3 regions of the Reella acinonychis genome follow, and region 3 is predicted to be linked to each of the others. Evidence: riboswitches for the same ligand, from Rfam matches in the RefSeq annotation. Region 3 holds a riboswitch; each other region holds the start of a gene.
What was found. Region 3 has a riboswitch for thiamine pyrophosphate ahead of thiC (phosphomethylpyrimidine synthase ThiC). Riboswitches for the same ligand answer to the same signal wherever they lie in the genome.
Positions count from the first base shown of each region.

Region 1: another riboswitch for thiamine pyrophosphate. It lies ahead of ACUXZ4_RS05235 (ABC transporter substrate-binding protein); the one in region 3 lies ahead of thiC (phosphomethylpyrimidine synthase ThiC).
Region 2: another riboswitch for thiamine pyrophosphate. It lies ahead of thiB (thiamine ABC transporter substrate binding subunit); the one in region 3 lies ahead of thiC (phosphomethylpyrimidine synthase ThiC).

Region 1 covers NZ_CM128256.1:1,032,988-1,037,625, forward strand. Annotated here, with positions in the region: gene ACUXZ4_RS05225 (glycosyltransferase family 8 protein) at 1-327, opposite strand, end outside; gene ycaO (30S ribosomal protein S12 methylthiotransferase accessory factor YcaO) at 407-2,167, opposite strand; TPP riboswitch at 2,270-2,365, shown strand; gene ACUXZ4_RS05235 (ABC transporter substrate-binding protein) at 2,451-3,497, shown strand; gene fbpC (ferric ABC transporter ATP-binding protein) at 3,541-4,590, opposite strand.
Region 2 covers NZ_CM128256.1:1,254,977-1,259,614, forward strand. Annotated here, with positions in the region: gene uvrD (DNA helicase II) at 1-781, shown strand, start outside; gene rarD (EamA family transporter RarD) at 786-1,667, shown strand; TPP riboswitch at 1,708-1,804, shown strand; gene thiB (thiamine ABC transporter substrate binding subunit) at 1,859-2,860, shown strand; gene thiP (thiamine/thiamine pyrophosphate ABC transporter permease ThiP) at 2,836-4,464, shown strand; gene ACUXZ4_RS06345 (DASS family sodium-coupled anion symporter) at 4,550-4,638, opposite strand, start outside.
Region 3 covers NZ_CM128256.1:1,771,604-1,776,241, forward strand. Annotated here, with positions in the region: gene metE (5-methyltetrahydropteroyltriglutamate--homocysteine S-methyltransferase) at 1-1,938, shown strand, start outside; TPP riboswitch at 2,038-2,133, shown strand; gene thiC (phosphomethylpyrimidine synthase ThiC) at 2,253-4,187, shown strand; gene ACUXZ4_RS08670 (surface lipoprotein assembly modifier) at 4,442-4,638, shown strand, end outside.

The DNA.
Region 1 (4,638 bases), 740 kb from region 3:
GCAATCTAAATAAAGAATTCTATCTTCTGGAAGATCTGAGATGAAATATCGGTAACAAGTTGGAGATGTAATTCTATTTAGAACGGTAAATCCATCAAATATATCTGTAATGACTTTTACATCTATAATTTGACATTCTATTTTATTTAACGATTTATTCAGGACTTGAAACCACTCATCAGGAAATTCTTTATTTAACAAATAGAATTTCACATTTTGATGATGGTAGCAAACGGATTTAATTAATGTAATAACTTGCTCAGAATAGTTTAAATCAGCAGCTAAAGCGATTACTATTTGTTTGTCTGTGGCTTCATATGCTTGCATAGTTTTACTCTTATATTAATATGATAATTTTTTCTAAAAATTAGGATACTGCATATTTTTTAGTTTTGAAATAAATTTATCACCCATTTTCACGCTTTGCTTTTTGTAATTTTGCATACGCATTTAAGAGTTTTTGGTGTGCTCGTAGCTGTTGTAAGTGCTCGTCATCAGCTAATAAATCGTAGAATGGATTTCCTTGTTCTGATACAGCAGCCCAAGCCGAATTTCTAGCTGTTTCTCCGTACATTTTTCCAAATGCATGGTAATACTGTTCAGGTTGGCGTTCTTCATCAAGGAAAAGTTCGATTGTATTAATTAAACAACGATAATAATTAGCACGTTCTGGCGTAAATACGGAATTATTCATATTATATGTCCAATTTGCCCATTCCAATGCTAACTCTAATTCGCCTAAGGCTAAATAAAGCATTGATTTAAGTTCGCCAATACGTAAGGTTGACCAACCTGATTTAGGGGGCGCCACAATACCAATAAACTCACGAACTCGGGTTGCATCATCAATTCCTTGTTCATCTAATTCATCCAATAGCTCTTGGTAAGTGTCTTGATCATGATGAAAGTGCGGTAAATCGAGCAAGATTTCTCGCCAATCCATCCCTGCGTTATTGTTGGCATAAATTAAATCATCAACTGGATAAATATCTGACATGGAAGGCACGATAATTCGGCAAGCGTACACGCCTAAGTGGTTGTAATCCATAATATAAACTTGTTTGTTGTCCGCATTAAATATGGCCATTAAATTATTGTATTCTTGTTCCGTTGTTCCAGAAAAATTCCAATGAACAAATGGATAATCTGAAGTTTGTTTAAAGAGATCCCAAGAAATTAAGCCGCTTGAATCAATAAAGTGCGTTTCTAAATTCGCATGTTCTGCCACATCATCGTTGTTGAAAGAAGGGGGAGCAAAGACATCTAAATCTTTGAGACTACGACCCTGTAATAATTCCGTTACTGTACGTTCAAATGCAACTTGGAAATTTGGATGCGCACCGAAGGAAGCAAAACAAGTGCCATTATTTGGATTAAATAAAATCACTGCGATAACTGGGTATTTACCGCCTAAAGAGGCATCGTAGCAGTAAATTGGGAAACCTTCCTGTTCTAATGTTTGAATGGATGCTTGAATACTCGGATATTGTGCAATAACATCCGCAGGAATTTCAGGTAAGCTGATTGCCTCGGCAATAATTTTATTTTTTACATAGCGTTCAAATACTTCAGATAATCCTTGAACGCGAGCTTCATATTTGGTATTGCCTGCCGACATGCCGTTCGATACATATAGGTTAGCAATAATGCTTTGTGGAATGTAAACGGGTTTCTGATCGGATTGGCGAATATAAGGCAAGGCAACGATCCCTCGATCATAGTTGCCAGATTGTAAATCAATTAATAAATCAGGTGTCAATTCACCTTCGGGATCAAAATAGCCGAGTAAATAATCGTCTAAAATTCCTTCTGGTAACATATCTTCATCTTCGATAGGGAACCATTTTTCTGAAGGGTAGTGAACAAAATCACTTTCAGCAATATCTTTACCTAAATAATAGTCAGCGAAAAAATAGTTAGTAGAAAGACGTTCAAAATATTCGCCTAATGCGGAAGCTAATGCTGCTTTTTTACTTGCCCCTTTACCATTTGAAAAACATTGCGGGCAATCTTTATCACGAATATGGACAGACCATACGTTTGGAACAGGATTTAACCAGGAGGCTTCTTCAATATCAAAACCAAGTGCGGTTAATTTTTGTTGAAATTTATGGATACTTTCTTCAAGCGCGGCATCTTTACCTAAGATAAAGGTTTGTTCTGTCATTGGGTTACCTTACAGAGAATACGAAAATTTGCCGAATTGTATCATGTTACAGATGAATGCGTATAAGTTATTTACAAATGGTGTATTAAGCTTTATAGTTGTGGCGTTTAGTCGGGGTGCTGAACAATGTTCAGCTGAGATGATACCCGTGAACCTGATACAGTTAACGCTGACGTAGGGAACTAATTAGAGATAAATATCGTTATCTTTTCTATCATTATGTCTTTCTTTTCGTTTAGTGGTTAGTCTGTGTTTTCTTTTCACTTAAACGAGGAGTAAATTCATGACAACTTTTCCATCCATTCACAAAACAAGTCTAAAATTGACCGCACTTTGTGGTTTATCATTATTTATGCTTTCACAGCCAGCACAAGCAGAAGGGCGCTTAACCGTCTATTGCAGCATGCAAAATGCGACCTGTGAAAAAATTGTGCAACGTTTTGCAGAAAAATATAACGTAGATGCACAGTTCGTGCGTAATAGTACGGGTACCATTCTAGGTAAAATTAAAGCGGAGAAAGAGAATCCACAAGCGGATTTATGGTATGGCGGCACCTTAGAGCCTCATTTCCAAGCCGCTGGTGAAGGCTTGTTAGAGAAATATCGTTCTCCTAAGCAAAAAGAAATTATGCCTAGATTTAAGCATTTAACAGAAAAACTAGGTGAATATAGTTCGATTATTTATTTAATGGAACTTGCTATTGGGGTCAATACAGAAAAATTAGAAAAATTGGGGATTGAACCGCCAAAATGTTTTGCTGATTTAGTGGATCCTCGTTTTAAAGATCAAATTCAATATCCTGATCCGCGCGTATCAGGCACAGGTTATTCATTTTTAACCACATTAGTTCAACTTTGGGGCGAAGAAAAAGCTTTTGAATTCTTTAAAAAATTGGATAACAACGTGGTGCAATATAGCAAAAGTGGTTTAGCTACTAGTAAATTGGCGACGGGTGAAGTCGGTGTTGATGTGAGCTTTATGCACAGCTATATACGCGAAAAAGATAAAGGCGCTCCAGTAAAAGGCATTATACCTTGTGAAGGTGCAGGCTATACCTTAGGCGCAATTAGTATTCTTAAAGGTGCGCGTAATTTAGATAATGCGAAGTTATTTGTTGATTTTGCGTTAGATAAAGAAGCACAAGAAATGATGTGGCGAAATGCAGATTCTTATCAGCTTCCAACCAATATTCATGCGGAAATCTCACCAAAATCCAGTAATCCGACAGAATTGAAATTAATCGATATTGATTTTATTCGTTTTGGTTCTGATAAAGAAGCGAAACGCTTAACTGAGCATTGGCTACAAGAAACCAAAATGGCGAAGTAAAAAACAAAGAAAAAGTGCGGTGTAATTCACCGCACTTTTATCTTTAGGCTTCTTTTTTCAGTAAAAACACGCCATGTTCTGCCAGGTGCAGATAAGCCTGTTGTGCATTAGGATCAAACTCTTCTGGATTGCTGTTGACAAGCAGATCTTTTCCGCCCCATTCTGCCACAATTTCCCAGTGATTTCCCATATATACCGCACTTTTAATGTGGCAGTGTTGGCTTTCTTCGCCAGTGTTTTTCAGTTTAATTGCTTCTGGACGAATACCCACTAAACATTCTCCATCGGCTAATCCGAATTGTGATGAATTGGAAAGAGGGAAACTGTAACCATTCACTGTTACTTTATCTTGAGAAAGATGACCATCAAAAATACTACTTTCGCCCATAAAGTTGGCTAAGAAGAGTGAGTTAGGGCGAAGGTAAAGCTCTTTTGCAGGTGCTTTTTGCATAATTTTACCTTTATGCATAACAATAACTTCATCAGAAACAGCAAAGGCTTCTGTTTGATCATGAGTAACATAAAGAGAAGTAATGCCTAAACGCTGTTGCAATTCGCGGATTTTCTCACGCATAGAGCGGCGTAAATTAGCATCAAGGTTACTTAATGGCTCATCAAATAAAAGCACTTTTGGTTTGAGTACTAATGCACGCGCTAAAGCAACACGTTGTTGTTGACCACCAGAAATTTGGTCAACAAAGCGATCTTCAAATCCAGCTAAATCCACTAATTCAAGGGCTTCTTTTACTCGTTGTTTTCGTTCTTCCATGCCAACGCCTTGCATGCGTAAGCCATAACCTACGTTATCGCCAATCGACATGTGTGGGAAGAGAGCATAGGATTGGAATACAATACAAATATCACGATTTTGAATGGATGATTTGGTGACATCTTCTCCATCAATAAAAATCTGTCCCTCGGTTGGACTTTCTAAGCCTGCTACTAAACGTAATACTGTGGTTTTACCACAACCTGATGGACCAAGTAAGGTCACCATTGTGCCACGCTTAATGGTTAAATCTAAATTATCAATAACGACGGATTTTCCAAATGATTTGGTAATGTTTTTTAATACTAAAAAATCGTTGTTCATATATTTACTGCCTTTTGTTAAAACTTTTGATTTTTACACCGCACTTTG
Region 2 (4,638 bases), 520 kb from region 3:
ATTAATCAATTCATTAGCCCAAGATAGTATGGATATGCCATTATTTGAGCAAACCGATTTTGTGATTAAACATTCTGGTTTATATCAAATGTATGAGCAAGAAAAGGGCGAAAAAGGCGAAGTACGTATTGAGAACTTAGCTGAATTAGTGTCTGCAGCGAGAGAATTTATTAAACCTGATGATGCGGAAGATATGTCTGATTTAACTGCATTTCTGACGCACGCGTCATTGGAAGCGGGCGAAGAACAAGCCAATCCGCATCAAGCAAGTGTTCAGATGATGACCTTACATTCAGCGAAAGGGTTAGAGTTTCCTCGTGTTTTTATGGTAGGAGTTGAAGAGGGCATTTTCCCGAGTTTCTTATCCTTAGAGGAACCAGGGCGCTTAGAAGAAGAACGTCGTTTGGCTTATGTGGGCATTACACGAGCAAAACAAAAATTAACTATTTGTTATGCTGAAAGCCGCCGTTTATATGGTAAAGAAGAACGCCATATCCCTTCGCGTTTTATTAGTGAATTGCCTGATGAATGTATCCAAGCGGTGCGTTTACGTGGTACAGTAACCCGCGCCTACAATCAAAGTGCGGTGAATTCTAGCCGAGTTTTTGTGGACGAAAATAGTGGTTGGAAAGCAGGACAAAAAGTGCGCCACGAGAAATTTGGCCAAGGCACCATTATTAATGTCGAAGGTGCGGATAACAACACTAGATTACAAATCGCCTTCCAAGGTCAAGGCATTAAGTGGCTTATTGCGCATTTAGCAAAATTAGAACGGTTATAAATATATGATTAAAGGGATTTCGTTTTCTATCATTGCCTCTTTATTGTTCGGCATTGTGTATTTTCTTTCTACGGTGCTACAACCGCTGGAAGGCGAAATGTTATTTGGCTGGCGAACGTTAGTGACCTTACCTTTTCTAGCTGTGCTACTTTACAGCTTGAAACAGCACAAAGCCTTTTTTCAATTTTTAATCCAAGTAAAAAATCAACCGCGCTTATTTATTGTTCTGCTTTTTACAAGTGCCACTATGGGTGTGCAAATGTGGTTATTTGTATGGGCGCCTGTACATAATCGAGCCATTGAGGTTTCAATTGGTTATCTATTAATGCCTTTAATTATGGTATTAATTGGGCGTTTTTTCTATAAAGAACGGATGTCTAAAATAAAGACTTATTCGGTTTTATTTGCAGCTATCGGCGTGCTAAGTAAAGTGATTTTGACGGGCGTTTTCTCTTGGGAAACGGGCTTGGTTTGTATTGGCTATCCCGTCTATTTTGCTGTAAGAAAATATTTTAATGTGCTGCATTTATCCAGTTTTATTTTTGAAATGTTGTTACTGGTACCCGCTTCAATTTATTTTGCTTCCCAAACGGATATGGTTTGGATTCAAAGTCAAAATCCTCATATCTATCTCTGGCTTGCGTTGCTTGGTGCTGTAGGTGGTTTAGCACTGGGGTTATATATTTTATCAAGCCAATGTTTACCTATTAATTTATTGGGATTATTAGGATATTTTGAACCTTTTTTCATGTTATGTGTTTCTTTCTTAATTGGTGAAAGCTTACAAAGCGATTCTTACCTTTTAATGATCTGTTTACTTATTGCCGTTGCGCTTTTAGTTTGGGATGGTATTGCGAATTTACCTAAAAGACGAATTAAGGTATAGATTTTTATTGCTAAGTTTGGGCAAAAACACTTACACTAAACCGTTCTCATCGGGGTGCTAATATTCATTGGCTGAGAAAATACCCGTTGAACCTGAACCGATTAATATCAGCGTAGGGATTTGAGAAACGTCAACTTTAACAAAATTTGACCGCACTTAAATTCCTTTAATTTTTGATTAGAGGATTTTTTATGTCTAACAAAACATATGGTTTTATCACCGCACTTTCTTTATTTTCCACTTCTGTACTTGCTAATAGCACCACTGTCAATGTGTATTCTGAAGAGTTTTTTGGTTCTGAATGGGGACCGGGTGGAGAAGTGAAACAATTGTTTGAAAAACAATTCCCACAATGTTCAGTGAATTATCAAGTGTTCGATAGCCGAAATACTTTATTAAATCGTCTTCGTTTAGAAGGAAAGAAAACCAAAGCGGACGTTGTGTTAGGGTTGGATAATTTCCAAATGGAAGCTGCACAAAAAACAGGATTATTTGCAAAAACATCAGTAGATTTAACCGCACTTTCACTACCATTTGATTGGCAAGATCAAACTTTTGTTCCTTATGAGTTTGGTCAATTTGCCTTTATTTATGATAAGAACAAATTGAAAAATCCACCAAAAAGTTTGCAAGAATTAGTTGAGCGTCAGGACTTGCGCATCATTTATCAAGATCCTCGTACTAGCAGTATGGGGCGTGGTTTATTAGCTTGGATGAATGTGGTTTATCCCGCAGATAAAATTGAACAAGCTTGGAAAAACTTAGCGAAACATACGGTAACAGTGGGTAAAGGTTGGAGCGAAACTTACGGTGTATTCCTCAAAGGTGAATCAGATCTAGTATTTAGTCACAATACTTCGCCAATTTACCATGTGCTTAATGATAAAACTGATCAATATGTTGCCACTGATTTTAGTGAAGGAGCTTTGTATCAAGTGGATACTATGGCGAAAATTGCAAGGCATGATAATCCATGTGCGGATCAATTTATCCAATTTGTCCTATCACCAGCAGCACAAAAAGAGATTAGTCAGAAAAATGTCATGCTTTCTGTGATTGCAACAGAAGTAGAGCCACATTTTGATGCATTAAAACAACAACAGTTTAAGGTGAAAAGCCTGAATACAGAAAAAGTAACAGAGCAAAACATTAAGCAATGGACATCGGCATGGCAATCGATTTTAAGTCAATAAAGATTGCCGTTAAACAAAATTTACCGCGTTTATCTTGGCAGCATTATATTGCTGCCTTGATCGTTTTATCTATTTTATTGTCTGTTTATTTTTCTAGCTTGCGCGCGGTTTGGCAAGTTGGCGACAACGTTTTGCAAGGTGTATGGCAAGATCCTTATATTTATCAAGTTATCTCTTTTAGCTTAACTCAAGCCTCATTATCAGCTTTGTTATCTCTGATTATTGGATTACTATTTGCCCGCGCTTTTTTCTATCAAAGTTTTAAGGGCAAAAGTGTCTTACTCAGATTATTTTCATTGACCTTTGTATTACCTTCACTCGTTGCTATTTTCGGTATCCTTGGTGTTTATGGTGCATCTGGTTGGTTAGGCGGATTAAGTAAACAATTCGCTTTTAGTTGGACGCCTTCTATCTATGGTTTGACAGGGATTCTGATTGCGCATTTATTTTTTAATATTCCTTTAGCAACCCGATTGTTTTTGCAAGCATATCAATCAATTCCTTATCAACAACATCAGCTTGCAGCACAGATCAATTTACGCGGTTGGCAATTTATTCGTTGGATTGAACTTCCCTATTTAAAACAACAAATATTGCCCGTATTTATTATGATTTTTATGCTGTGTTTTACCAGTTTCGCTATTGTACTTGTATTGGGCGGTGGACCTAAGTACACCACATTAGAAGTCGCTATTTATCAAGCGATCATATTTGATTTTGATTTACCCAAAGCGGTGCAATTTGCATTATTACAATTTGTTTTTTGTATCCTATTATTTTTATTAAGCAGTTGGTTTAGCCCAACAGCAGAAACACAACTAAGCCAACGTAGCTATTGGGTTGCGCACCAATCAAAATGGGTACAATACTGGCAGATTACATTGATATTCATCACGAGCTTATTTTTACTTTTACCCTTAATGAATATTGTGATTAGTGCGGTTTCATCTGAGGCGATTTTGACTGCATGGAAACAAGTCGCGTTATGGAAAGCAGTCACTTATTCAATGAGTATCGCTCCTTTATCCGCGCTGGCATCTGTTGTTATGGCAATATCATTATTGCTAGCGTCAAGACGATTATATTGGTTAGGATTTCAACGATTTTCTGATGGAATGATCCATTTTAGTTTGGCAATTTTAGCGATTCCAATGTTATTGCTCGCTATGGGACTGTTCTTATGGTTAAGAGAATGGGACTTTACCCGAATTCATCTCTTTATTTTACTGATCTTTTGTAATTCTGTGATGGCATTGCCTTTTGTAATTCGTATTCTCGCAAGCCCAATGAAATATAATCTGAGCCATTATGAAAAACTTTGTCAGTCATTAGGCATTACGGGGTGGCAACGTTTCAAATTAATTGAATGGCACAGTTTATCGGCACCAATGAAATATGCTTTTGCACTTGCTTGTTGTCTGTCTCTGGGCGATTTTACGGCGATCGCATTATTTGGTAATCAAGACTTTAGTTCACTGCCTTATTTGCTTTATCAACAATTAGGCAGCTATCGTGGTGATGAAAGTGCAGTTACAGCACTGATTTTATTATTAAGTTGTTTGGGATTATTCTACTGGTTAGAAAAGCATAAACATAACGAATAAAAATAGCAGAAAATCCACCGCACTTTTAAGCAAAAATAAAGGCAAAGTGATTAAACTTTGCCTTGTTGATTATTGGGAGATGGAATTACCACCAACCTAACATTTTCATCCAAATACCGCCAACACCAAACCAAATAATGAGTGAGACAATTGAAGCTGCGAAGCTTACTCCCC
Region 3 (4,638 bases):
TGGTTCGACACTAACTATCACTACCTTGTACCAGAATTCCAAAAAACAACCGAATTCAAAGCCAACCCAGCTCACTATGTACAACAAATTCGTGAAGCAAAAGCGGCAGGCCACAAATTCAAACCAGTCATCGTCGGTCCATTAACATTCCTTTGGTTAGGGAAAGAAAAAGGCGAAGCCTTCAACCGTTTTGACTTATTAAACAAATTAGTGCCAGTTTATGTAGAAATCTTAAATGCCTTAGTGGCTGAAGGTGCTGAATGGATCCAAATCGACGAGCCAGCCCTTGCCTTAGACTTACCAAAAGAATGGGTAGAAGCCTACAAAGCAGTTTACGCAACCTTTGCAGACCAAGTGAAAGCAAAATTATTATTAGCGACTTACTTTGGTTCAGTGGCAGAACACGCTGCGCTGTTAAAAGACTTACCCGTAGACGGTTTACACTTAGATTTAATCCGTTCCCCAGAGCAACTTGCTGCCTTTGAAGATTACAGCAAAGTACTTTCAGCGGGTGTGATCGAAGGTCGTAACATTTGGCGTGCGAACCTAAACAAAGTATTAGATGTGGTTGAGCCGTTAAAGGCAAAATTAGGCGAACGCTTATGGATTGCACCAAGCTGTTCATTACTTCACACGCCATTTGATTTAAGCGTTGAAACTCAATTACAAGAGAAAAACCCTGCACTTTACAGCTGGTTAGCCTTCACATTACAAAAAGTACAAGAGTTAAACGTATTAAAAACTGCGCTTGAAAAAGGTCGTGATGCCATTAAAGCAGAATTAGATGCAAGCCAAGCGGCTGCGGACGCGCGTGCAAATTCTAAAGAAATTCACCGCCCTGAAGTGGCAGAGCGTTTAGCAAACTTGCCAGCGAATGCTGACCAACGCAAGTCACCATTTGCAGAGCGTATCGAGAAGCAAAATGCGTGGTTGAACTTACCGCTTCTACCGACTACCAACATCGGTTCATTCCCACAAACCACGGAAATCCGCCACGCTCGTGCGAGCTTCAAAAAAGGCGATTTAAGCCTTGCTGATTATGAAGCAGCAATGAAGAAAGAGATCGAATATGTGGTGCGTCGCCAAGAAGAACTTGACCTTGATGTGCTTGTTCACGGTGAAGCAGAGCGTAACGATATGGTGGAATACTTCGGTGAATTATTAGACGGTTTTGCGTTTACCAAATTCGGTTGGGTACAAAGCTACGGTTCACGCTGCGTAAAACCACCAGTAATTTACGGTGATGTGGTTCGTCCAGAGCCAATGACTGTGCGTTGGTCACAATATGCACAAAGCTTAACCAAAAAAGTGATGAAAGGGATGCTAACGGGTCCTGTCACCATTTTACAATGGTCATTCGTGCGTAACGATATTCCACGTTCAACCGTATGTAAACAAATCGGTGTGGCGTTATCTGACGAAGTATTAGACTTAGAAAAAGCAGGCATCAAAGTGATCCAAATCGACGAGCCAGCAATCCGTGAAGGTTTACCGCTCAAACGCGCCGACTGGGATGCGTACTTACAATGGGCAGGCGAAGCGTTCCGCTTAAGCTATATGGGAGTACAAGATGACACGCAAATCCACACCCATATGTGTTACTCTGAATTTAACGACATCTTACCAGCCATTGCCGGTTTAGATGCCGACGTAATCACGATTGAAACGTCACGTTCAGATATGGAATTATTAACCGCATTCGGCGATTTCAAATACCCGAACGACATCGGCCCAGGCGTGTACGACATTCACAGTCCACGCGTGCCAAAAGCGGAAGAAATTGAACACTTACTCCGCAAAGCGTTGAAAGTGGTGCCAAAAGAGCGTTTATGGGTCAACCCAGACTGTGGTTTAAAAACCCGTGGCTGGACAGAAACCATTGCTCAATTAGAAGTAATGGTGGCAGTGACCAAAAAATTACGTGCAGAATTGGCGTAATTTAAGCTAACTCGCTAGTCAAGCACATCATCAAAATCCTCGTGTTATTATCACGAGGATTTTTTGATCGCTTTTTAAGCTATTTTAATTTATACTTTTTCAATCTTGTCGGAGTGCTTTCGAGCTGAGACCATATTGGGATCCGTCGAACCTGTTGGGCTAACACCCGCGTAGGGAAACAAGTAAAACTCATCAAAATTAAACCGCACTTTTGTGTATGTCGCCTGCATTTTTGCAAAACAGACGTTATACGATGATTTACCCCTCACTTCAACAAGCAATTTACTTTCTTCCATTAAAAAAGGTATTTGCTTATGTCAAAAGTTACTACTCGCCGTGAAAAACGTGAAGCGGCACAAGCCTTTATTCATAATTTAAAAGGGCATCAACACCCCAATTCTTCTCGCTTTTATTTGCAAGGTTCTCGGGCAGATATTCAAGTGCCGATGCGAGAAATTCATTTAAGTCCAACTTTGGTGGGCGGCGATAAAAATAATCCGCAATATGAGCCGAACGAATCCATTCCTATTTATGATACCGCTGGCGTCTATGGTGATGAGCAAAAAGAGATTGATGTCACCAAAGGCATTCCTGCTTGTCGTGAAAATTGGATCATTGAACGTGATGACACGGAGCAATTGTCGGCGTTGAGTTCCGATTATGCGAATTTACGCCAAAATGACCGCACTTTGGACGAACTGCGTTTTCAACTGAAACATCAAGTGCGACGTGCCAAATCGGGCAAATGTGTGACGCAAATGCATTATGCCAAACAAGGCATTATCACCCCTGAAATGGAATTTATCGCTCTGCGTGAAAATATGGGGCGTGAGCGAGTGAAAAGTGCGGTGCTTTTGCAACAACATTTGGGGCAGGCGTTTGGTGCAAATATTCCTGATAAAATCACCCCTGAATTTGTGCGACAAGAAGTGGCGGCAGGGCGTGCGATTATTCCTTGTAATATCAATCACCCTGAATTAGAACCGATGATCATTGGGCGTAATTTCTTAGTGAAAGTCAATGCCAATATTGGTAACTCTGCAGTGACCTCATCTATTGAAGAAGAAGTGGAAAAACTGGTGTGGGCAACCCGTTGGGGTGCGGATACAGTGATGGACTTGTCCACAGGACGGAATATCCACGAAACACGGGAATGGATTATTCGCAACAGCCCTGTGCCAATTGGCACGGTGCCGCTTTATCAAGCCTTAGAAAAGGTCAATGGCGTGGCGGAAAATCTCACTTGGGAAATTTTCAAAGACACCATTATTGAACAAGCGGAGCAAGGGGTGGATTATTTCACCATTCACGCTGGCACCTTGTTGCGTTATGTGCCGATGACTGCCAAACGCTTAACGGGCATTGTTTCTCGTGGCGGTTCCATTATGGCGAAATGGTGCTTGTCGCATCATCAGGAAAATTTCTTGTATGAACATTTCCGTGAAATCTGTGAAATTTGTGCCAGCTATGATGTGTCACTGTCTTTAGGCGATGGCTTACGCCCAGGTTCTATTCAAGATGCTAATGATGAAGCGCAATTTTCTGAGCTTTACACCTTAGGCGAACTCACCAAAATTGCGTGGGAATATGATGTGCAAGTGATGATCGAAGGGCCAGGGCATATTCCGATGCATATGATCCAACGCAATATGACCGAAGAACTTGAACATTGCCACGAAGCGCCTTTCTATACCTTAGGACCACTGACTACCGATATTGCCCCGGGCTATGATCATTTCACTTCAGGCATTGGGGCAGCGATGATCGGCTGGTTTGGCTGTGCCATGCTGTGTTATGTAACGCCGAAAGAGCATTTAGGCTTGCCTGACAAAGAAGATGTTAAACAAGGGCTAATTACCTACAAAATCGCTGCCCACGCTGCAGATTTAGCCAAAGGACACCCAGCGGCACAAATTCGTGATAATGCCATGTCAAAAGCCCGTTTTGAATTCCGTTGGGAAGATCAGTTTAACCTTTCTCTCGATCCTGAAACCGCTCGTGCCTACCACGATGAAACCTTGCCACAGGAATCAGGCAAAGTCGCCCATTTCTGCTCGATGTGTGGGCCAAAATTCTGCTCCATGAAAATCACCCAAGAAGTGCGTGATTATGCGAAAAGCTTGGAAAGCATTGAAGTGGTGAACGTGACAGACGATGTCCAAACTCAAGCAGAAGGATTGCGTGAAATGGCAGAAAAATTCCGCGAAAAAGGCGGTGAGATTTATCATCAAACGCAGGATTTACTGTAGTTAACCCCGTCAGAGTAAGAAAAAGTTACCCACCATATCATATAAATATGGTGGGTAATAATCATAATATTTCTCAATGTAATACTAATACCACGATAATTATAATTTTCTTCGTTATAGGTATAAAATCGAAGCAATTTTCTGTGAAATCGTGGTATTTTTTATCTTATAAATTGAATAAAATAACACCTATTTAATTTACATATGGGCATGTTACTGATACACTCGCCCGCTTTTAAATAAAGTAACAGAGAATGAAGATGAAATATAAAATTACAGCCCTCACTTTTTTGACAACTATTTGCCAACTCACTTGGGCAAATAATGATCGAATTATTAATGTAGATAATCATCGCCCTGATGAAAAATTTATGCAAACAACGGCGACTAGACCTACACGTTCTATCCAAGATATAGAACCAACCTCAAGCATAAATAAACAAGAAGCACA